One region of the Pseudoalteromonas sp. MMG006 genome, then DNA from elsewhere that is predicted to be linked to it. Evidence: predicted binding sites of a transcription regulator. Region 1 holds the regulator's gene; the other holds the start of a gene.
What was found. Region 1 encodes NrdR, which represses ribonucleotide reductase genes. Its sites were predicted from a motif close to AAACACNANATNTNGTGTTT; they were not measured.

Region 1 (12,492 bases):
GATACGAGTCCGTTAATGACGCTTACTTTTGCAAACGATGCCCGTCCTTGGGATGTTGATTACGATGCAAATACTGACCGAGCTTTTGTAGCACTCACAAACGGAACCGTTGCTGTATTTGACGAAGTTAAAAGCAAACTAATGTCCGGTAGTACTAACATTGCAGTTGAGGATAGACTTATAAACCCTGCAAACGCAGGCGCAGCTGTAGAGGCACCAAGTAATATACACGGCGTCGACTATGACTCATTAAGTGACTCGTTAATACTCTCAGATGTTGGGAGTGCAACGATTGCTGATGATGGAAAGATATACGTGTTAAATAACGTTGCAACGGCATCAGGCCTAGTAAATATAAGTACTACTATTAGCGGCCCAAATACCTTACTCGGTAACCCTGTTGATATAATGTATACCGGAACTGATTTATACGTAGCAGAAAAGTCAAATAACGTGGTTATGCGCTTTAATAATATTTTAAGTATTACCGGAGGCGATATTAGCGCTGACGCCAGCACAGCATTTACAGCACCAGAGTCGGTTGCAATATTACCAGCATGGCTTAACAAATAGAGTTAACCTCACCATGCCTGACCAATAACATTGGTCGGGCATTATCGCATCCACACCTTTATATCTGCCAAGCCGTTACTTTGTAGAATACCCAATTGCTGATCAACATTAGAGTTTTGTTCAAATTCGAATGCATCTAGTTGCTCATCAAAAGTAATATTAGCGACACCGTCACCACCACGTTTTTTAACTTGATGAAGTGCTATATCTGCTAAGTTAATAGAGGTTTCCCAGCTAATAACTTGGCCGCCTAATAAGGGTAACGGGTAAAATGACCAGCCGATCGATGCCGTAATACTTGTTGTTTTACCATTGGGTAATTGAAACGAGTTATTGGCTATAGATTTACATAAATCAGATGCATAACCATCTATTTTATTACACTTAAAGTCACGTAGTAATAGTAAAAATTCGTCTCCACTCCAACGTGCTACATAATCAGACCCCTGAGTACGGGAGTTTAATAATGCAGCCATTTGCTGTAAGCAACTGTCACCTGCAATTGGGCCATAAGCATCGTTGATACGGCTAAAGTTATCAAAGTTAATAATTACTAATACCAGCGATTTTCCCTGAGCTTGCAGCGATTGTGAATTACGCTGAAAGTGCTCTATATCCTTAGGGAGCTGGTCGAACAAAAAGCGACGGCTACGAAGGCCCGTGAGCTCATCTGAGTGGCTTACTAACTTAAGCTGTGAGTTTACTTGCCCTAGCTTGTCGTTAGCTTGGCGAAGCTCTAATGTACGCTCTGTAATAAGTCCTTCGAGTGCTTCTTGTTTTCTGCGTTCCTGCGCTCTAAACACCCAGAACACTAGATAAATTAATAAGATAAAACCGCTGGTAATTAGCAATCTAAAGTAAATGGTTTCGTCAAAGCGCTCTGGGACTGTAAACCCATACTCAGCTTCTTGCGCTTTAGTCCAATCTTCACCTTGACGCTTAGCTTCTAACTGAAATAAAAATGAGCCAGCTGGTAAATTTGTATAAATAGCTTCACGGCGAGTATTTGCATAACGCCAATCACTATCTAGGCCTGTTAACTTATATCTAAACTCAATGCTATTAGGTGCATAGTAGTCAATTGCAGTATAAGTAAGGGTTATGTCACGTTCATCGGTTTCAAGCGATGGTTTTTTACCAAGCGCAGCGGTCGTCAAATTACGAAGCGGCGTAGTAATTGTTTCTATTTTTGGTTTTATTGCAAGCAGCCCAAACAGCTCTACATCTTTAGGAATTTCTACTATGCCTTGCAAACTAGGATACCAAATAGAGCTTCCTGTATCGGCAACCGCATCGTGGCCAAGGCCACTACAACACTGGTTAGCTTTGCCATCTAGCTGGCGGTCAAAAGACGAAATAACCTCTTCAACTTTTAAACTTTTTATATCTGTTTTAAATTGTTCTACAGGCATTCTATAAACGCCCTTCATAGTACTAACCCAAACATGCTTTAAGGTTTTGTCGTACTCTAAACTAAATATTGATCCATAGGGTAACCCATTAGCGGCATCAAGCTGTCGCCACTGCCCTTGAGTACTTCTATAAAAAAGGCCATCGTTTAGCGAGCCAATTAGAATACCTACACCATCAATATGCAGCACGCTTGTTACATATGCGCTTTCGAGTGTGGTTTGATCGCCTATTTTTTCGATACCGCGATCAGTAAAATAATACGCACCTTTACTCGTACCAATTACGCCAAAGTTTGTTTTATCTAATACATAGGTAATAAACTTACTACCTAAAAAAGCATTGTATGCAAAAGGCGTTAAGCCAGCATAGTTTAAGCGATATAAACCACGACCAGTTCCAATCCAAAAGCCGCCTTTACTTGAGCGACTAATTGCAAACACTGGGTTATCGCGCAGTGCTCGCCCAGGTACGGTATAAAGAGTATTATTTTCAAAAACAAATAACCCACGCCCAGTTGCTATATATAAGCGATCTCCGTCAAATTGTAAGTCATGAACGGAAGCACGGCCGTACTTGCTACTTGGTAGTAAATTAATAAAGCTTTTATCTAAATCAAAATAACCAATGCCGCTTTTATTGGCCACCCATAGCTTTCCATCTGGAGCTTGGCTTATAGCCATAACCGACTCTGTCATTTGCGATACGGCAGAATGCCTTTCTACTCGCCCTTCATGAGCAAGCCATAAACCCTCACTAAAGCTTGCAAGCCACACGTTATTTTTGTCATCTCTAAACATGTCAGCAAACCATATACTTTGGTCAAGCTGACTTGGCTCTACCCATTGCCACTCACCTGTTTTATCTCTAAACAGTAATCGCCCATAGGTCGAAATCCACAAGCCACCATCAGTATCGCTCATAAATTTATAAACGGCAGAGTTATTCGTATTAGGCAGTGGAAATGATCGTAGCTCGTCATCTAAATCTAAAAAGTAAGCACCGAGTTCAGACGCTAAATATAGGTTTCCATTTAAAAAAGACAGGTCGTGAACAATCGTTTGTGCTAATCGCTCTGGTAGCGATATTTTTGCGGTAAGCTCTAAGCGTAGTTTAGAAAAATCAGAGGAGCTCTTAGTAAGACGTAATAAATGACGATCATTAACTAGCCATATTCCCTCTGGGGAGAGCGCCATTTGACTTACAGAGCCAACTATCTGAGTAATTACAGTGGCGTTAACAATAGGCAAAGGCCCATTCATTTGAGTGCGTAAATCTACCTGACCTCTATCAACATAATATAAGCCATTAGCAGCAATCCAAATACTGCCTTTGGAGTCTTCAAGTATGTCTCTTACAGGGCCTTTAATATTAAATTCTTGCGCTGCAAAAGTGGCTGGGTTAATGACCACCAAACCACTTTTAGTTCCAATCCACAACAGCCCATTAGCATCAACTAAGAGTTTATTAATACCATTGCTAGGTAAAAAAGGACTATTTTGCGTGTTGTAGTTTGTAAATGTAGTGCCGTCAAATCGACTTAAGCCAAACTGAGTGCCCAGCCACATATAGCCTTGCTGATCTTGCACTACACTTTTTAGCGATTGCGAGGGCAATCCATCTTTTATATTCCATTGCTTAACTACATAATCAGTAATTGAGGCCCAACTTGGCATCGCGCACAACATCAGTACACAAACCAGTAAAAATCGCATCATATTGCTGCCACCTAGTTAAACAAATTGAAGATAAAAATTAAAAGGGTAGTAAACCTGCTTTTATTAATGCTTGCAAACATACAAGCGAAAATATACCCGCTAATATATCATCAGCCATAATACCAACACCACCATGAACGCGTTTGTCTAGCATACGGATTGGCCCGGGTTTGGCTATATCAAAAAAACGAAACAATAAAAAACCAACTAATAGAGTTTGCCAGCTTAATGCAGCTCCAATCATCGTAATGTAATAGCCTGCCACTTCATCCCATACAATTGCCGGGTGATCGTGTACACCTAAATCATCAGCGGTTTTTCCACAGGCCCAAACACCAAATACACTTATCACAACTGCAAACACAATTTGAAGCCACAATGGGTAATACATGGTCATAAAAATAAATGGTAAAGCAGCAAAGGTACCAAAAGTACCTGGTGCAACTGGCGCAAGACCAGTACCAAAACCCAAGCCAAATAATTGATGTGGGCGTTTTAGATTAAATTTGGTTTTAGAAGTCAAACCGGCTCCTTGGTAAAGTGCTCAAAGCCTTGTTGTTCAAAATCAAACTTTTCGCCGTCGTGTAAAAGTTCTATTTGGCCATCGCCACTTTTAATTTGCCCGATGCATGTCGCATCTACACCATATTGGCGTAGCTTTATTTCTAGCATACTTTTATTACTGTCGGGTACTGTAAACAAGAGTTCGTAATCATCACCGTAATTAAGAATAAACGGTAATTGATCTTTAAATTCAAGGCTCGCCTGCATTGCATCTGACGTTGGAATACTCTCGACATTAACGGACGCATTAACTTGAGACATATCAAGAATATGGCTTAAGTCGGCTAACAACCCATCAGACACATCAATCGCTGATGAGGCAAGACCACGCAATACTTGCCCAGCAGCAACGCGAGGAGTTGGAAAATCAAAGCGTTTATTCAAGTACTTTAAATGCTCTGGCTCAATACTTATGCCTTGCTTGCGAGATTCAATTGCAAGCCCCGCATCACCTAATGGACCAGTAACATAAATCCAATCGCCTACGTTTGCGCCGCTACGTCGAAGTGCTGTGCCTTCGGGTACCGTGCCTTTTGCACAAATAGTAATAGTAAGCGGTCCTTGTGTAGTATCGCCCCCTATAATTTGTACGTTAAAGTACTCAGCTATTTCGTGCATGCCTTCTGTAAATTCTTCAATCCACTGTTGGTCAATGCTTGGTAACGTTAACCCAACTGACACCCATGTAGGCTCAGCGCCCATAGCCGCTAAATCACTTAAATTTACAGCAAGTGCTCTGTGACCTAATGCGCGAGGGGAAATATCATCAAAAAAGTGTACACCAGCAACAAGGGTGTCGGTTGTAACGGCTAGTTGGCAGTTTTGTGGCACAGTTACTAAAGCGCAATCGTCGCCAATACCAAGATTTACGTCACGACGGGTGATACCGCGACCTTTAAAGTAGCGGTTTATTAATTCAAATTCCTTCATACACAAAAAAGCCGACCTATGCCGGCTCTCCTTTTTAACGTGTACTAACGTTCAAAGCACTACTCATTATAATAGCGCGCTTTAAATACGTTAGTATTACTTGCGTAAATGCTTAACAGCTTTATCAAGTACACCGTTTACAAATTTATGGCTATCTTCTGCGCCAAATATTTTCGCAAGTTCAATGCCTTCATTGATTGCTACTTTGTAAGGTACATCTTCACGGAATTTAAGCTCATACGCGCTTAAACGTAAAATTGCACGCTCAACCATATCTAAATCATCAAACGGACGTGTTAAATGTGGAGATACAGCTTCGTCTAATTGCTTGTAGTTAACAGCAACGCCGGTAGCTAAATCTTTAAAGTATTCAACATCAATTTTAGTCACGTCGTTTTCGATCAACATTTGTTGTTCGATATCGGCAATTAAATTGCCACTTAATTGCCAAGAATAAACGGCCTGAAGTGCTAAGATACGTGCTTTACGTCTTGCTGCTGGTTTCACAAAAATTCCTTAAACTTAAATTTTATCTAACACATTAACCATTTCAAGCGCGCCTAATGCCGCTTCGCCGCCTTTGTTACCCATTTTGGTACCAGCGCGTTCAATTGCTTGTTCAATGCTTTCTGTAGTTAATACGCCAAATGCAACCGGGATATCATACTCAAGCGATACGTTCGCAAGGCCTTTGTTTGATTCGCCAGCAACGAGGTCAAAGTGTGGTGTACCACCTCTGATCACTACGCCTAATGCGATGATTGCATCATACTCTTTTTTTGCTGCAATGCGCTTTGCCGCTAAAGGTAGTTCAACTGCACCAGGAACATAAACAACTGTAATGTCGTCATCAGATACGCCGCCGGTACGTTTTAGCTCATCAACAGCACCTTCAAGTAGGCTGCTACCAATAAAGTCGTTAAAACGTGATATAACGATAGCGAATTTTTTGCCTGGAGCGTACTTATTACCTTCAATAATTTTCATTTGATAACCCTAAAAATATGTTCAAGCGGTTGCGATTGCGCAAAAATTGCTGCGCATCATACCATAAAAATAAAAAAATAGACTAGTTTAAAGCAAACCGCTTATTGCGGCTCAACGTAATCAACCACTTCTAAATGAAAGCCCGAAAGTGCATGATACTTTTTAGGGCGGCTCATTAGGCGCATTTGTTTAATACCTAGGTCAGCCAGTATCTGCGAGCCAACACCAACAGTACGCGATGTACCTTTAAATTTACGAGGTGTTACATTTTCACCGGCATCAGCTGCGGCAAATGCTTTTACTGTTGCCTCAAGCTCTTCAGTGCTTTCTTGCTTACCTAAAATAACCAAAGCACCGTCATTTTTAGCTATGTAAGCCATCGCGTCAGAAAGACCCCAACTACGATCCGCACTTCTATCAGAGAGTAAAATATCGTTAAAGGTACTTTGTAAATGCACGCGTACAAGCGTTGGCTCCTGCTCTTTAATCTCGCCTTTTAACAATACGTAATGTAATTGTCCGTCGATGGTGTCTTTGTATGTTACTAAATCAAACTCACCGTGCTCAGTTGGCAGTTTACACTTAGCAACTTGTTCAATGGTGGTTTCGTTTAAGTTACGGTATTCGATTAAATCAGCAATAGTGCCAATTTTAATACCATGCTCTTTAGCAAATATTTCTAAATCTGGGCGGCGAGCCATAGTCCCATCAGCATTGAGTATTTCAACAATAACTGATGATGCTTCAAGCCCAGCTAAACGTGCTAAATCACAGCCTGCTTCGGTATGGCCTGCACGCGTTAAAACACCACCCGGCTGTGCCATAATTGGAAAAATATGTCCTGGCTGTACTATATCGCTTGGTACAGCACCCTTTGCAATAGCCGCTTGCACTGTACGCGCTCTATCTGCTGCAGATATACCCGTTGTTACACCTTTAGATGCTTCAATCGACATAGTGAAGTTAGTAGAAAACGCTGCGCCATTGTTTTTAACCATTAATGGTAAATCAAGTTGCTCGCAACGCTCTTGCGTCATGGTTAAACAAATTAAACCACGGCCATGAGTGGCCATAAAGTTAATTGCTTCTGCACTAATATGCTCGGCAGCTATTATTAAATCGCCTTCGTTTTCTCTGTCTTCGTCATCCATTAAAATAACCATTTTACCGGCTTTAATATCGTCGATGATTTCTTGTGCGCTGTGTAAATTCATAAATTTGCTCATGTATGTTGTCAGTATCGTTATTTAATAAAACCAGCTTTGGCTAGTAAGCTCATTGAAATATCTGAGCCTGTAGGTTGCTCCGCGCCTTTAATTAGGCGCTCTAAATAACGTGCAATTTGGTCGACTTCTAAATTAACCTGTGTACCTACTTTAAAATCAGCAATGGTCGTTTGCTCGCTAGTATGCGGTACTATTGTTAGTTTAAATCTATTACCTTCGACAGCATTTACTGTCAGGCTTATGCCATCAATACATACAGACCCTTTATAAGGAATGTATTTCATTAAAGCTTTATCGGTGCTCAACCAGTATTCTGTTGCGCGGGCATTAGGCGTAATAGCAGTAATTGTTGCTATGCCATCTACGTGTCCTGACACTAAATGACCACCTAAGCGAGATACTGGCTGCATCGCTTTTTCAAGATTTACAGTTTGCCCTAAAGCATAATTAGCAAAGCCTGTAAGACTAATTGTTTCGTTAGATAAGTCAGCGCTAAAACCATCTATGTGTTTATCAACAACAGTTAAACATACACCATTGGTTGCAATGCTATCGCCAAGCTTTACATCTTTCATATCAAGATCTGCACTTTGGATGCGAATAGCTAAATCGCCTTGTTTTTTTTGTAGTAAAGCAATTTTGCCTGTGGCTTCAATTATTCCAGTAAACATAGCGCTACTCTTTTTATTAAGTGGATTTAATGAGTTTTTTTTACTGCGGTTATACGTAAATCGTCGCCAATACGTACACACTCATTAAATATTAAATCAACCGTATTTTGCATACTCGTCAACTCAGGAAAATTCACTAAACTTTTTGCATCATTGCCCATTAATTTTGGTGCTAAATAAAATACAAATTCATCAACTAAATTAAGTTCAGACATTTTACCAGCAAGTGTAGCACCTGCTTCTAGCCATACATTATTAAGCTGTAATTGAGCTAACTGCTGTAAAACCTCAGTTAAATTAACCTTTGCGTTAATCTCACTTACTTCTATATGCCTTACAAAATGCGGCCACTGCTTTGATTTATCAACCTTGGTTGTAAAAATTATTACGTCATTTTCAATACTAAATAAGGCAAGTTCAGGTGTTAACCTATTTTGCGAGTCAATTATAACACGCACAGGTTGACGAAGCGGTAAATCTGTAGGTAAAGATTGTGGTAATTCGTTTTGACGTACATTGAGTTTTGCATCATCAACCATTACCGTATCGGCACCAGTTAAAATCGCGCAACTTTGTGCACGCTGTAATTGTACGTCTTGGCGAGCGGCTGGTCCTGTGATCCACTTACTTTGACCATTTTTTAGCGCGGTTTTGCCATCAACACTTGCGGCCATTTTACATGTTACATACGGTAAGCCTTGCTCCATCCGCTTAAAAAAGCCTAAATTAAGTGCACGAGCTTGTTGCTCTAGCAAACCATAAGCTACTTTAACACCGGCATCGCTGAGTATTTTAAGCCCTTTGCCAGCAACTTGCGGGTTGGTATCAACCATTGCAGCTATAACTTTTACTACACCTGCAGCTTTTAACCCTTCAGCGCACGGGGGAGTGCGTCCGTAATGGCTGCACGGTTCAAGCGTGACATAAGCAGTGGCACCTTTTGCCTTCTCACCAGCCACGGCAAGCGCATTAACCTCAGCGTGTCCCTGCCCTGCAAGCTGATGAAAACCTTCACCAATTATTTGGTTGTTTTTAACTAAAACGCACCCTACATTTGGATTTGGTGTTGTTGTAAACCGACCTTTTTTAGCAAGCTCTATGGCGCGTGCCATGTACATTTCGTCTTGCTCGGTGAACGTTATTTGGCTTTGCATTATTACTCCCCTAAACGAGCAATTTCTTCACCAAACTCGCGTATATCTTCAAACGAGCGATACACAGAAGCAAATCTGACATACGCTACTTTATCAAGCTTTTTAAGCGCTTCCATAATGCACTCCCCCACCAAGTGGCTTGAGATTTCGCGCTCACCAGTAGCACGCAATTGAGATTTAATAATATTAACCACTTCATCTACTTGCTCTGTACTTACGGGGCGCTTCTCAAGGGCACGATTGAGGCCATTTAGTAGCTTATCTTCATTAAATGGTTCTCGGCTGCCATCTTGCTTAATAACTCGAGGCATAACGAGCTCTGCCCCTTCAAATGTAGTAAAGCGCTCGTGGCAATCGTTGCACTCACGACGACGGCGAACTTGGTGGCCTCCACCGACTAGGCGAGAATCAATAACTTTAGTATCTTTTGCGGTACAAAATGGGCAATGCATAACTCGGTACTTCCGTTTTAAAACAAAAAAAGCCGCTATATAGCGGCCTTTTATCTTAGCAAAAAAATAGGGCCTGTTGGCCTTTCAGGATTAAATTTGTTCTATCTAGGGGTGATTTGATCGCGGCGCGAGGTTTGTAACCTAGTGGGCTAAGTAAAAACCGAGCAAAGCTTCCGCGTCCTGCTCACGCCCCTTACCTACATCCATGTAGGCAACAAAGAGTAAATCGCCCCTAGGACGAACCCGAGGGCAGTGCATGTTTGGCATTTATGCTGCGTTATCGCCTATTTGTGTGGAGTAACCACACTACATAGACTCTGCCTTGCCTAAAAACCAAACATACTACTGCAAATTAAACCTCGAAAGGTAAACAGGCCCCTTGTTGTGCTCTAAATTACTGCTGCTTATGCAATTAAGCGTATACAGGTAATTTTGCACAAATTGCTTTTACTTTTTCTTTAACTTGCGCTTGTACAGACTCATCGTTAATGTTGTCTAATACATCACAAATCCAGCCAGCAAGTTCTTTAGACTCAGCTTCTTTAAAGCCACGACGAGTAATTGCAGGTGAGCCAATACGCAAACCAGAGGTAACAAATGGTGAGCGAGGATCGTTTGGTACAGAGTTTTTGTTAACAGTAATGTTCGCATTACCAAGCGCTGCATCGGCATCTTTACCAGTGATATCTTTATCGATTAAATCAAGCAAGAATAAGTGGTTTTCTGTTTTGTCAGATACGATTTTGTAACCGCGTTCTTGCATTACAGCAACCATAGCTTGTGCATTTTTAACTACTTGAGCTTGGTATGTTTTAAACTCTGGTTGTAATGCTTCTTTAAATGCCACTGCTTTTGCAGCAATAATGTGACATAAAGGACCACCTTGGCCACCTGGGAATACAGCGCTATTAAGCTTTTTGTAAATTGCTTCGTCGCCACATGCAGAAATAATTAAACCGCCACGCGGGCCTGCAAGTGTTTTATGTGTTGTCGTCGTTACAACGTGTGCATGAGGTACTGGGCTTGGGTAAACACCCGCCGCAATTAAGCCTGCCACGTGAGCCATATCAACAAATAAGTAAGCGCCCACTTTATCTGCAATTTCACGGAATTTAGCCCAATCTACAATACCTGAGTACGCAGAAAAACCACCAATAATCATTTTTGGTTTGTGCTCAAGAGCCAGCGCTTCAACTTGTGCGTAGTCAATTTCACCTGTTGCTTCATCTAGTCCGTATTGGATTGCATTGTAAAGCTTACCAGAGAAGCTTACATGAGAGCCGTGCGTTAGGTGACCACCATGAGCTAAGCTCATACCAAGTACTGTATCGCCAGCTTCTAATAATGCTAAGAAAACAGCTGCATTTGCTTGAGAACCAGCATGTGGCTGCACGTTTGCATAATCAGAACCAAATAATTCATTAGCACGGTCAATTGCTAGTTGTTCAACAACATCAACGTGCTCACAACCGCCATAGTAACGTTTGCCTGGGTAACCTTCAGCGTATTTGTTTGTAAGCTGTGAACCCTGTGCTTCTAGTACTCGTGGGCTACAGTAGTTTTCTGAAGCGATTAATTCAATGTGCTCTTCTTGGCGAGCAGTTTCTTTGTTTATCGCGTCAAATAACTCTGGATCAAAATCCGAAATATTCATGCTACGTTCTAACATTGGGGTCTCCTAGGGCAACGTGTATGGTGTTTTTTAGAGGCTTTATTGTACGCTTTAAACGACTCTTTGCCTACGCTCTTAAGTTGAGGATATTTAAACAAGGATTGAAACTATTTCACAGGGTTTTTAAGATGATATTTTTTTATAAATACATTAATAAATTAAATGACTTTTATTTTTCACATTTAATTAGTTAATGATAGCAACGCTATTAACCATATTTAAAAACAAAAAAAGCGGCCTCAGCCGCTTTAATATAGGTCATCAAGTTAACCTAACTTAGCCAGTATTTCTGTACGTAACGTGTCGTAATCTGCATTAATATCGCTTGCTAAGCAAGGTTTAGCAAGTGCATCACTAAGCGGCTTTGGCATATCAAGTTCGATATTTAAAATCTCTTCTACGCTTTCTTTAAATTTAGCAGGATGAGCAGTTGCTAAAAATATCCCCGCAGCACCAGGCGCTCTATTTTCAACAAGACCTTGATAAGCAATCGCTGTATGCGGCTCTGCAATGTAGCCTGTTTGTTGAATATTTTTCATCACTGTTTGCGTATCTTGCTCATTTACGCTGCTTGAATAAAAGTTATCGTAGCTAAACCAGTTATTATCTAACATTGTTTGCACGCGCGGCCAGTTGTTAGGCTTACTTACATCCATCGCATTTGAAAGCGATTCAAGCGTTGCATTTGGCGCCCAATTTTTATCAAGCATAAAACGTGGAACCGTGTCGTTCTGATTGGTGGTGGCGCTTAATTTACCTACTGGCAAACCAATTACTGCACCAATCATAGCGGCACATACATTCCCAAAGTTACCACTAGGTACTGAAATATGCGCTGTTGCACGTTTTTCTTTAGGTAATTGAGCAATGGCTTCAAAGTAATAACACACTTGCGCCACTAGGCGGCTAATGTTGATTGAGTTAGCTGAATTAAGGCCAAGTGTTGATTTAACTTCATCATCTAAAAATGATTTTTTAACGAGTTCTTGGCAGTCATCAAAGCTACCTTCTACTGCGTAACAGTGAATATTGTTACCAAGCGTTGTAAAAAGCTTTTGCTGAGCAAGTGAAATTTTACCTTTAGGGTATAAAATTACCACATCTATATTTGGCTTATTATAGAAAGCATGCGCTA
Region 2 (12,492 bases), on a different contig from region 1:
CCCATTACGATTAGACTTTATAGCTAACAAAACACAGGGCCTATTTGACAAAGAAAGCCTTGATGTAGGTTGCGGTGGCGGCATACTCAGTGAAAGTATGGCACGTATGGGTGCACACGTAACGGGCATCGATATGGGGCAAGAGCCCTTAACCGTTGCTAAGTTGCACAGCTTAGAAACAGGTGTAAATGTAGATTATATAAAAGTACCTGCAGAAGAATTTGCTTCACAGTATCCTGAGCGTTTCGATGTAATAACGTGTATGGAAATGTTAGAGCATGTTCCCGACCCTGCTTCTATCATTCATGCAGTAGCAAAGCTTGCAAAACCAGGTGCGGACGTTTTTTTCTCTACTCTTAATAAAACCCCAAAATCGTACTTGTATGCCATTGTTGGCGCAGAAAAGCTGCTTAAAATGGTTCCTGAAGGTACGCACGATCATAAAAAGTTTATTAAGCCTGCGCAATTAATCGCATGGGCAGAGCAAGCTGGATTAAAAGTACGTGCAAGTGCTGGATTAACGTATAATCCGTTTTCAAAGCAATACACACTAAATACAGATGTAAGCGTTAATTACATCCTTCATTTTGAGAAGTTAGCTTAATGGCTGGCTCTCAAATCCATACTTCACTTGTAAATTACGATGCGTTTTTATTTGACTTAGACGGAACCCTTCTTGATACCGCAGATGATTTAGGCGCAGCTTTAAATGCTGTACTTCGCTCGCAAGGCGTAGATGAAGTAACCAGCGATGTATATCGCCCTGCTGCCTCTAACGGTGCTGGTGCGTTACTAGAAGCTGGTTTTAAAACGTTATGGCCTGAGCAAGCACAAAGCACACTTATAAAGCAGCTTGTTGATGAGTATGCTGCAAACATAGCAAATCAAACCGTTTGTTTTCCTGGTGTAGAACCACTACTTATTGCGCTTTCGCATAAAAAGATCAAATGGGGGATCATGACTAACAAACCCGGCTTTTTAACTGATCCTTTAGTGGCTGCTATTCCCGCTTTAAAAGATGCAAGTGTTGTGATCAGTGGCGATACTTTAGCTGAGGCTAAACCCTCGCCTTTACCACTTATACATAGTGCAAAGCTGATGGGGGTAGACCCTAAACGCTGCTTGTACATTGGCGATGCACAGCGTGACATTCAAGCAGGCAAAGCTGCAGGTATGCATACCGCCACTGCACTTTGGGGCTATGTACCTAGCATTGACGAAGCTGTTAGCTGGAATGCCAACTTTAACTGGCAAAGCCCGATTGACGGATTTAACCATATATAGTGCTATGTTAATTAATAAACACTATATATTGTGATTGTGTTAGTTTTCACACAAAGCTTGATGATAAAAAAACCAGTCAAAATTTATTTTCAAAATGCGTAAATTTAGCAGATCATTAGTTTACTTTTTAAACGCCTTTAGTTAAATGCTCGTTTAAGTGTGAGCGTCTACTAACATAAATGCGTTATCCCAAAGTTATCCACAAATAGGGGAAATTATGTCCCTTGCAAATCAACTCAGACCACATTAAAGTTTTATTAACACTTTGATGGAATTGATATTTCAACTAGGTGGAGGGGCTAACATCATACCCAAGGTTTGAATATGATGTTAGCAAAGACACTTGCTAAAATTTTAGGAAAGCGCCTAAGTGTGGAATTTGAGCGTAACTTATTCTTATATTCTCAGCAAGTGGTTAACTCAGATTTAGGATAACTAAAGTTGAAGTTCAGTTTATCTATAGAAATATCAGAAAGTGTAATAATAGGTATTTTTAAAATTATTACACTGAGCAGCATGCTCTTTGTATAAATTTAAATGGGCTATCTTTTAGCCCATTTCTATATCTTACCTCTAATTATGCTTTTTATTTATAAAAGCGTTCTACCATGAACACTAAACAATTCACTTAGATAGTGCACTGAAACCATATATAGTGCTATGTTAATTAATAAACACTATATATTGTGATTGTGTTAGTTTTTACACAAAGCTTGATGATAAAAAAACCAGTCGAAATTTATTTTCAAAATGCGTAAATTTAGCAGATCATTAGTTGATTTTTACATATTTCAACTTAAATGATTGTTCGAAGGTGAGTGTCTACTAACACAATTACGTTATCCCAAAGTTATCCACAAACAGGGGCAATTATGTCCCTTGCAAAACAACTCAGACCACACTATCTTGTGATCTCTAAATTGAACAACACCAGATATTGTGGCCAAATGTTATTCAATTAAATTCGCCAATACGGTGAAACTTATAATAAACGAGTATGTACCTTGCTATCGCGAGGTATAAAGCATTGGTCAAAATACATAATCCCCAAGGAATACAGGCAAATGAACCAACAGTTATCTGTAAGCAAGCGTGACGGGCGTAAAGAGCCTCTTGATCTGGATAAGATCCATCGCGTTATTGAATGGGCCGCCGAAGGTTTAAATAACGTATCGGTTTCGCAAGTTGAATTAAAATCACACATTCAGTTTTATGACGGTATTCGTACTAAAGACATTCACGAAACCATTATTAAAGCTGCTGCAGATCAGATTTCTAAAGAATCGCCTGATTACCAGTATTTAGCCGCACGTTTAGCTGTATTCCATTTACGTAAAAAAGCCTATGGCCAATTTGAGCCACCACGTTTATTTGACCATGTAACAAAAATGGTTGAAGACAAACGCTACGACGCTCATTTGCTTGTAGATTACACAGAGCAGGAGCTTGACGAGCTAGATGCATACCTAGATCATTCTCGCGATCTTAACTTTAGCTACGCAGCAGTAAAGCAGCTTGAAGGTAAATATTTAGTTCAAAACCGTGTATCGGGTGAAATTTACGAAAGTGCACAGTTTTTATATATTTTAGTAGCCGCGAGCTTGTTCTCTGACTACCCACGTGAAACACGTACTGATTACATCAAACGTTTTTACGATGCAGTATCAATGTTCAAAATATCTTTGCCTACGCCTATTATGTCGGGTGTACGTACGCCTACTCGTCAATTTAGCTCGTGTGTACTTATTGAATGTGGCGACAGCCTTGATTCAATCAATGCCACGTCGTCAGCTATTGTAAAATACGTTTCTCAACGTGCGGGTATCGGTATTAACGCTGGTCGTATTCGTGCTTTAGGTAGCCATATTCGTAACGGCGAAGCATACCACACCGGTTGTATTCCATTTTACAAGCACTTTCAAACAGCAGTTAAAAGCTGTTCGCAAGGTGGTGTACGCGGTGGCGCAGCTACCCTATTCTACCCGCTTTGGCACTTAGAAGTAGAAAACCTACTCGTACTTAAAAATAACCGTGGTGTAGATGACAACCGTGTTCGTCACTTAGATTACGGCGTACAATTTAATAAATTAATGTATTCTCGTTTAATTAAAGACGACTACATTACGTTATTTAGCCCATCAGACGTGCCAGGCCTTTACGACGCATTCTTTGAAGACCAAGACGAGTTTGACGCGTTATACATTAAATACGAACAAGACGAGTCTATTCGTAAAAAGCGTATTAAAGCGATTGAGCTTTTCTCAATGTTTGCTCAAGAGCGTGCAAGCACAGGTCGTATTTACTTACAAAATGTGGATCACTGTAATACACACAGCCCGTTTATTTCTAAAGTGGCGCCAATTCGCCAATCTAACTTATGTTTAGAAATTGCATTGCCAACTAAGCCATTAAATAACGTGAACGACGAAGAAGGCGAAATTGCACTTTGTACGTTATCAGCATTCAACTTAGGTGCTATTGAGTCACTTGATGAGCTTGAAGAACTCGCTGAGCTTGCAGTTCGCGCACTTGATAACCTACTTGATTTCCAAGACTACCCAGTACCGGCTGCACGTAATGCCACTATGGGTCGTCGTACGCTGGGAATAGGCGTAATCAACTACGCATACTACTTAGCTAAAAACGGTAAGCGTTACTCAGATGGCAGCGCAAACGCACTGACTCACAAAACATTTGAAGCGATTCAATACTACTTAATGAAAGCGTCGAATGAACTTGCTAAAGAGCGTGGTGCGTGTCCTAAGTTTAACGAAACAACGTACTCTCAAGGTATTATGCCAACAGATACGTATAAACGTGACCTAGACAAAATTTGTGATGAACCTCTTCACCTTGATTGGGATTCACTTCGTGCGAGCATTCAAGAGCACGGTATGCGTAACTCAACACTAAGTGCGTTAATGCCATCAGAAACATCGTCGCAAATTTCTAACGCAACTAACGGTATTGAGCCACCACGTGGTCACATTAGTGTTAAAGCGAGTAAAGACGGTATTTTAAAACAAGTTGTGCCTGAGTACGAACGTTTGAAAGATAACTATGAGCTACTGTGGGATATTCCATCAAACGATGGTTACTTACAACTTGTAGGCATAATGCAAAAATTTATTGACCAAACTATCTCGGCCAATACTAATTATGATCCAAATAAATTCGAAGGCGGTAAAGTACCTATGAAAGTCTTGTTAAAAGACTTACTAGGCGCCTACAAATTAGGTGTTAAAACCTTGTACTACCATAACACCCGCGATGGTGCATCTGATTCTCAAGACGACACTCCAGAAGTCGAAGATGACGATTGTGCAGGCGGCGCGTGTAAAATATAGTTACTGATTTTAATTTTAAGCGGGCGCATAGCCCGCTTTGTTCTGATAGTTTTTTGAGTGATAAACATGTCTTATACTACTTTTAGCCGTAATCATAATAACCAAATGCAAGAGCCGATGTTTTTTGGCCAAACTGTAAACGTATCGCGCTACGATCAACAAAAATACCCTATTTTCGAAAAGCTGATTGAAAAGCAACTGTCTTTCTTCTGGCGTCCTGAGGAAGTAGATGTCAGTAAAGACCGTTTAGACTTTCAAGCATTACCAGATCACGAAAAGCACATTTTTTTAAGTAACTTAAAATATCAAACACTGCTTGATAGTGTTCAAGGGCGCTCGCCTAACGTTGCCCTACTTCCTATTGTATCTATTCCAGAGCTAGAAACGTGGATAGAAACATGGGCATTTAGTGAGACTATTCACAGCCGTTCATACACGCATATCATTCGTAACGTAACGCAATCACCAGAGCTTATTTTTGATGACATTGTAAGCAACGACAAAATTAGCGAACGTGCTGATGCCGTAACAACGTACTACGATGATTTAATCAATTCTGTATCGCTTTATAACTTATACGGTGAAGGCAAACACGAGATTAACGGTAAAACTGTTATTGTTAATTTATTCGAACTTAAAAAGAAACTTTACCTTGCTATGATGTCGGTAAACATTCTTGAAGCAATTCGTTTTTACGTAAGCTTTGCATGTTCGTTTGCGTTTGCTGAGCGTGAATTAATGGAAGGTAATGCTAAAATCATTAAGCTAATCGCACGTGATGAAGCCCTTCACCTTTCGGGTACTCAGCATATTTTAAACATTATGCAAGATGGCAAAGATGACCCTGAAATGGCGATTGTTGCTGCGCAGTGCCGCGATGAAGCCATTAAAATGTTTGTAGAAGCCGCTGAGCAAGAAAAAGAGTGGGCCGAGTACTTATTCAAAGATGGCTCTATGATTGGCTTAAATAAACATATTTTATGTCAGTATGTTGAATACATTACTAATGCACGTATGACTGCAATTGGCCTACCTGCACAATTTGAAAACAACAGTAACCCGATTCCATGGATCAACTCATGGCTTGTATCAGACAACGTGCAAGTAGCTCCACAAGAAGCTGAAATTAGTTCATACCTTGTTGGTCAAATTGACTCTCAGGTTGATGCTTCAGAATTTGGTGACTTTGATTTATAATGAACGACAAACCCACTGCAAGTATAACGCTTGCAGATAACAGCCAGTGTATTGAGTTTAGCACTGGCTGCCCTTCTGTTTTACATTGCTTAGAATCACAAAAAATAGACGTAGCATATCAATGTCGCGAAGGCTATTGTGGAGCGTGTAGAGCGACCTTACTCACAGGTAATGTTGAATACAACGAAGAGCCTTTAGCCTTTGTACGCGAAGGCGAAATCCTGCTGTGCTGTTGTAAACCCAATGGTAATATAAGTATTAATTTAAAATAAGCGTTTTTAAATTAATACTTGAGGAAATTTATAGTACAGAGTGTAGGTTAAATATTAATGCCTTGGCTAAAACCCTTCTGGTACAAATCGATAATGCCCTGTAATTTTATAATTAAAAAGCATATCGCTTTTTTGGGGCCCTCGACCAATATTGTGAACTATAGACGGATTACCTGTCTTTTTTGAGTGCTCATCAATCACCATACCAATATGCGGTAAATTGCCCGGTAACATCCACGTAACTAAATCACCAGCTTCATAATCTGCTGGGTTAGCAGACATACTCAAAATATGCCCATGTCTTTTAAAATAAGTTTGTAAATTAGGTACTCTTCGGTGGTCTATATTTTTATCCGGCTTAGTTAAACCCCATATACGTTTAGAAGGATACAATGCAAAATTTTGCAACATATCTTCGTGTACACGTTTTTGTAAATCTATACCTAATTTTCTGTAACTTCTGATTATAACGTCGGTACATACTCCAATATTTTCAGGCACATCACCACCTGGGTATTCAATTGAGTGATAAGCCCCGTCGTAGGTAATATTGTGTTTAGTTCGCTCGAGTAAGGCTGATACTATACTTTTCTCAAACGTTACAGCTTGTGCATTAATACACATTAAAGTTAAAAAGCATCCTAACGTTTTGTTCATATAAATTCCTTTAAATTTCAGCGCTAATTACAGAGTATGAGCTACATATTTTGGCACATCTATTTTTTACCACGACTAGCACATTGCTCGTCAAGCACATATGCCATCTTTTCGAGCGGAGCAAGGTGATATCCCACACGTTGAATTTCACTAATGTAACGAAGCATAAATGCGTCAGCGTCTAGCTCAAGCCACTGCGCAACCTGAACAAGTTCATGAAAATGAACCCTTAAATTAGTAGCGACGTGGGGAAGTATGTAATAAATATTTTTTTACGTTATACCCGCCGCGTCCATATCGACAAAATCACCTAGGCCCATTTCTAGTAGACCCGCAAAGTTTGGCTTTGGCATTTGGTCTACAACAACGAAATATGTGTTTTTAGAAAACTTGCATCCTTGTACACTATTATTACACTTCAAAAGCGCAGATATTATTGCTATGTACTAATTAGAAATAACAACTCATACACTATTAACCTGAATAAAATGGTGTAAATAACAGGTCTAGTAGATCAATAAAGCGTTATTACAAAAATCACGAGTTTAGTTATGCATCCAAATGTACAAAAATACCTTAAAATAAAACCAGCTCATATCATTTCATTCATTGTGCTTTTACTAGTTTCTATGTCTACGCTAACCGCCAAAGTGTATGCAGCTGATGCTGTATGGCCTTCAAAAACCACTTACAAATATGCAATCGTCAATGGTAAAAAAATCTTCTATCGAGAAGCGGGTACGCAACATGAACAAACCATTGTGTTGTTACATGGTTATCCATCGTCGTCACATAGCTACCGAGAACTAATTCCTCTTTTATCTGGACGCTACCACGTGATAGCGCCTGACTATTTAGGTTCTGGTTATAGCGCACGCCCAAGCCCTGATAAACAAAAATACACGTTTGATTTACTTGCTAAATTTGTAGATGGGTTACTCAATAAGCTTGAGATAAAAAACTATAGCCTTTACATACAAGACTTCGGAGCACCAGTAGGGTTTAGAATGCTTTTAAATAACCCTGATAAACTCGATGCACTTATCGTACAAAATGGTAATGCGTATTTGGAAGGTTTAACACCTGCAAGACAAGCATTTTTTAAAGCAGCAAATAAAGATAAGTCAAAAGAGCAACAGGCTAAGCTTTACTCATTTACATCAGAGCAAGCCATTATTAATAAACAATATTTGCGTGATGTGCAAAATAAGACACAAATAATGAACCCAGACAGTTGGACTCACGACCTAAGTTTTTTACAAACAAAAAGCGATCGATTAATTCAAGTGCAACTATTTCAAGACTATTATAATAACTTGCTAGACTACCCAAAATGGCAAGCTTACTTGAGAAAGCATCAGCCACCTACGTTAATTGTATGGGGTAAAAACGATCCAGCATTTATAGCCGCAGGCGCTAAAGCGTATTTAAAAGATGTACCAAACGCCGAACTACACTTACTTGATTCTGGGCACTTTACTGTTGAAGAAAAACCCGTTGAAGTTGCAAAGTATATCGTCAATTTTATGGATAAATTGGCTCTTAAAAACACACAAAAGTAATTAATTTTGTAATGCACATACAAAAGCGCTGGGGTATAAACTGCCAGCGCTTTTTTATTGATTAATTTTAAGGTTAATACCGCTAATAAAATGGACTTAACCTTCTTCTTCGACAAGCGGCTCGAGTAAATCATGTATCTCGGCTTTAAGTTCTTTATCTGTAATTTTATTTGCGCTAACTTTAGCGTTTTGAAGATTTTTAATAGCCTCATCTTTTTGACCAAGCTCAAGCTGCAGGGTTGCCATAGAAAAAGCAATCGATGACATATGATCTTTATTATTTATCGAAATAGCTTTTACTAATGCCTTTTTATAAATTGTGATTGCATCTTCTAACTCCTCAGTGAAATCGGCTAGAGTTTCCCACTGCACCGGATGATCTTTAGGCGTGTTTTCGTTTTCGTCGCATATACTTTTAAGCTGCTGAAGTAAAACATCGAACTTTTTTTGATCATTTTTATTCGCAGCCATCATCAGCTTTTCTGCTAAATCATGTACTGCTTTATATACTTTTGTGTTCATCATCACGTAATACCTACTGATATAACTAAATAAAATTCAGTTAATTAAACTATTTTACTATAACCACATGAAATACAGATCAGTGGTTAAGTCTTTTATAACGCAATAATACATGAATTAGCGTCATACGTTTTACTTAAAGACCGTCATAAAGGATAAATTTAAAAGATATTAAATATAGCTACGGTGCTAAACTCATTAATTACTAACAGACATAACTTAACAGCTAGATTATGAAAGAATGCAATCAGTGCGGTAAATGCTGCATTAAATATGGCGGTGGAGACTTAAATGCCTCAAAAGAAGAAATAGATTTATGGGAGCTTTTTAATCCCGAAATTTTTGTGTACGTCAAAAATAACGAAATTTGGTTTGATCCAAATTCGGGTCTAAGATTAGCAACGTGTCCGTTTTTAGAAATTGCCCCTAAAAAAGACCCTCTCGATAAAAATATGTATACCTGCAGTATCTACCTAGACAGACCTGAGGACTGTCGCCACTACCCTAGTCTAATCCCCGAAATGATTAGAGATGAGTGTGAAATGATAGAGCCAATAGATGTAACCAATCAGGTCAGAGCACAAAATAAACTTGATGTCATAATGATTGATAGTCGGTAAGAATTAATGAGGACATACTACATATGAATAATAAAAAGCTGTTTAGTACTTAAAACCAATAATCTTACATACGTGTTTATCTGTCGCAAAATGCTAAGCTATAGTATAACATTGTTGATAAGTCAATAATGCGGTGTTATATTATATCACAACATTATTACCACATATTTTTATAATTATGACAAAGTTAACTTTAATCTCCTCTGCAGTATTTTCTGTTTTATGTTCTCATTCAGCACTGGCTGCCACAGTATCGGGTAAAATTACAGACGATAAAAACCAACCCATTGAAAATGCAGCTGTACATGTCCATGGTAAAAGTCAGGGTGTAAAAACAAATGCACTTGGTGAGTTTTCAATTGAAGTAGACTCGCAGAGTCAATTACATGTAAGTAAAGATAACTTTGTTGATTCACGTATACCGGTAAGCGAGAATTCAAACAACGTCACAGTTTCTCTTATACCGACCTCTGTTGAAACAGTAGTTGTGTATACATCAGCTCTACATAAAAACAGTTTAGAAATGATCTCGCCTGTGAGTGTTTTATCAGGTGACGAGCTTAAAAATAAATCCAAACCAACACTTGGGGAAACACTTAAAGGTTTGCCTGGTGTTAATGCTAGTTACTTTGGCCCCGTTTCATCAAGCCCAATTATTCGTGGCTTAGATGGCCCACGTGTTAAAATTACACAAAACGGCTTAGATGCAAGTGACGCATCGCGTATTGGTCCTGACCATGCAACATCGAGCGACAGTTTATCAGCTGAACAAATTGAAGTTTTACGTGGTCCTAGTACCCTACTTTATGGCTCCGGTGCTATCGGTGGTGTTGTAAACGTAGTAGATAATCGCATTCCTACAAGCAATATTGACGATTTAACCGGTGCGGCAGAATACAGCCACGACACGGTATCCAATTCAAACACTGTTGCTGCAAAGCTTGAAACAGGTAACGAAGGCTTTAACTTTCATTTTGATGGCACAAAGCGTAGCGGCGACGATTACCAAACTCCAACATTTACTATCACCGATGACGATGGTGATGTTGAAACAGAAAACTCTGTAGAAAATACCTTTATTGATAGTGAAACACTCAATTTCGGTACTAGTTATGTGGGCGATCATCTAACAGTTGGTTTTTCTTACGGTAGCATAGACACCGATTATGGTATCCCTGGCCATGAGCATCATCACGAGCATGAAGATGAAACCGAAGAAGAGCATGATGAACACGAAGATGAAGAAGCAGAAGAAGCTGTTTATGCTAAGTTAGAGCAAGACCGTTGGCAGGGCTTAATTAGCTATGCTGTAGATAATAGCTGGGTAGAAAATATTAACCTTCGTGTAGGTTACACAGATTACTCGCACAGCGAAATTGAAGATGGTGAAGTCGGTACAACCTTTAAAAATGAAACCACAGAAACACGTTTAAATGTTGAGCATAAATTAGGCCAATGGCACGGTATGATTGGCTATCATTATAGTGACTCAGATTACGATGCGATTGGCGAAGAAGCATTTACGCCAGCAAGTGTAACAACGACTCATGCGTTATATTTACTTGAAGAACGACAGTTTGGCGATGTAACTATTGAGCTTGGTGCGCGTATTGAAGATTATAAGATTGAAAGCAACATTACTGAAGGTGAGCATCACCACGATCATGATGAAGAAGAGGAAGATCATGACGAGGAAGAAGCGCAAAGTATTGCATACAGTGAAAGCTTCACAAACGTAAGTGCATCAGTCGGTGGTATTTGGCAATACACCCCAGGAGAAAGCGTAGCACTTAGTTTGTCTCATTCAGAGCGAGCACCGCTTTCAGCAGAGCTGTTGTCGAATGGTTTACACATTGCTACAGGTACCTATGAGCTTGGGTTAGGGTATCATATAGAAGATAACGAAGCCCATTTTGAACCAGAAGACATCGAGCAAGAAAAATCTACAAACATCGATTTAAGTTTTAGACGTTTCAGTGGCGATTTTGGCTACACAGTTAACTTTTTCTATAACGATATTAAAAACTTTTACTTCCAAGAAAATACAGGTTTAGTTTTCGATGAAGAAGATGGCTTAGAATCTGCTGTTGGGGCTCATGATGATGCTGTTGCGGTTTATCAATTTAGAAGCAAAGACGCTGAGCTTTACGGTATTGAATTTGACGCTCATTACCAAATAACGTCAAGTGCTATGGTTAAAGTTTTTGGTGATTCGACACGTGCAAAACTAAAAGACGATGAAGGTAACCTTCCTCGTATACCGGCTAATAAACTGGGTTCTGAGTTACAATACGACTTAGGTGATCTACAACTTACGCTTACTGGTACTCATTATTTTGAGCAAGATGATATAACCGCGTTTGAAACCAAAACAGACGGATATACGTTATTTGATGCCCAAGCTAATTACCAGTTAGGGCTTGGCGCCATAGATGCACAGCTTTATTTAAACGTAGATAACATTACCGATGAGTTAGGTTTTGTTCACAGCTCATTTATTAAAAATAAAGCACCACTACCTGGTAGAAATTTCCGCTTTGGTATTCGTGGCTACTTTTAATAACAATATGACGCTTAAAGCTTAACGTTGAAGATCGTTAACTCTCTCTAAAACCGCATTTAGTAAATGCGGTTTTTTTATACCATTTCATTAATAAAGCGCCCTGTTTTAATATACGAAATACTATTGATATTGGTCTTATCGCTAATTAGTGTAATAAATACAAAAAAGCCGTGTTCAAATTGAACACGGCTTTTTAAATTCTTAATTAATATTTAAATTAAGAAAGGATTTCGTGTAACTCAACGTCAAATACAAGCGTTGAGAACGGTGCAATTGCAGCACCTGCGCCACGTTCGCCATAAGCAAGCTCATGAGGAACATAGATGCGCCATTTAGTACCTACTGGCATCATTTGTAATGCTTCAGTCCAGCCTTTGATCACGCCACCAACTGGGAATTCAGCAGGTTGACCACGCTCATAAGAGCTATCAAAAACAGTACCGTTAATTAGTGTACCGTGGTAATCAA

Region 2: nrdA (class 1a ribonucleoside-diphosphate reductase subunit alpha) is a predicted target of NrdR. The motif match lies at 2,210-2,229, and genes of this name have one in related genera.

Annotation. Positions count from the first base shown of each region.
Region 1 is NZ_JAGJEJ010000026.1:12,319-24,810, forward strand. Features, by position in the region: gene J8L73_RS17605 (hypothetical protein) at 1-573, shown strand, start outside; gene J8L73_RS17610 (ligand-binding sensor domain-containing diguanylate cyclase) at 615-3,701, opposite strand; gene J8L73_RS17615 (phosphatidylglycerophosphatase A) at 3,739-4,224, opposite strand; gene thiL (thiamine-phosphate kinase) at 4,221-5,195, opposite strand; gene nusB (transcription antitermination factor NusB) at 5,292-5,702, opposite strand; gene ribE (6,7-dimethyl-8-ribityllumazine synthase) at 5,718-6,182, opposite strand; gene ribBA (bifunctional 3,4-dihydroxy-2-butanone-4-phosphate synthase/GTP cyclohydrolase II) at 6,284-7,396, opposite strand; gene J8L73_RS17640 (riboflavin synthase) at 7,426-8,079, opposite strand; gene ribD (bifunctional diaminohydroxyphosphoribosylaminopyrimidine deaminase/5-amino-6-(5-phosphoribosylamino)uracil reductase RibD) at 8,106-9,233, opposite strand; gene nrdR (transcriptional regulator NrdR) at 9,236-9,685, opposite strand; gene glyA (serine hydroxymethyltransferase) at 10,098-11,354, opposite strand; gene thrC (threonine synthase) at 11,624-12,492, opposite strand, start outside.
Region 2 is NZ_JAGJEJ010000005.1:66,338-78,829, forward strand. Features, by position in the region: gene ubiG (bifunctional 2-polyprenyl-6-hydroxyphenol methylase/3-demethylubiquinol 3-O-methyltransferase UbiG) at 1-604, shown strand, start outside; gene J8L73_RS07190 (HAD-IA family hydrolase) at 604-1,284, shown strand; gene nrdA (class 1a ribonucleoside-diphosphate reductase subunit alpha) at 2,349-4,631, shown strand; gene nrdB (class Ia ribonucleoside-diphosphate reductase subunit beta) at 4,698-5,828, shown strand; gene yfaE (class I ribonucleotide reductase maintenance protein YfaE) at 5,828-6,100, shown strand; gene J8L73_RS07210 (DUF1287 domain-containing protein) at 6,167-6,757, opposite strand; gene J8L73_RS07215 (alpha/beta hydrolase) at 7,309-8,319, shown strand; gene J8L73_RS07220 (tetratricopeptide repeat protein) at 8,416-8,844, opposite strand; gene J8L73_RS07225 (YkgJ family cysteine cluster protein) at 9,075-9,461, shown strand; gene J8L73_RS07230 (TonB-dependent receptor) at 9,640-12,021, shown strand; gene J8L73_RS07235 (FKBP-type peptidyl-prolyl cis-trans isomerase) at 12,242-12,492, opposite strand, start outside.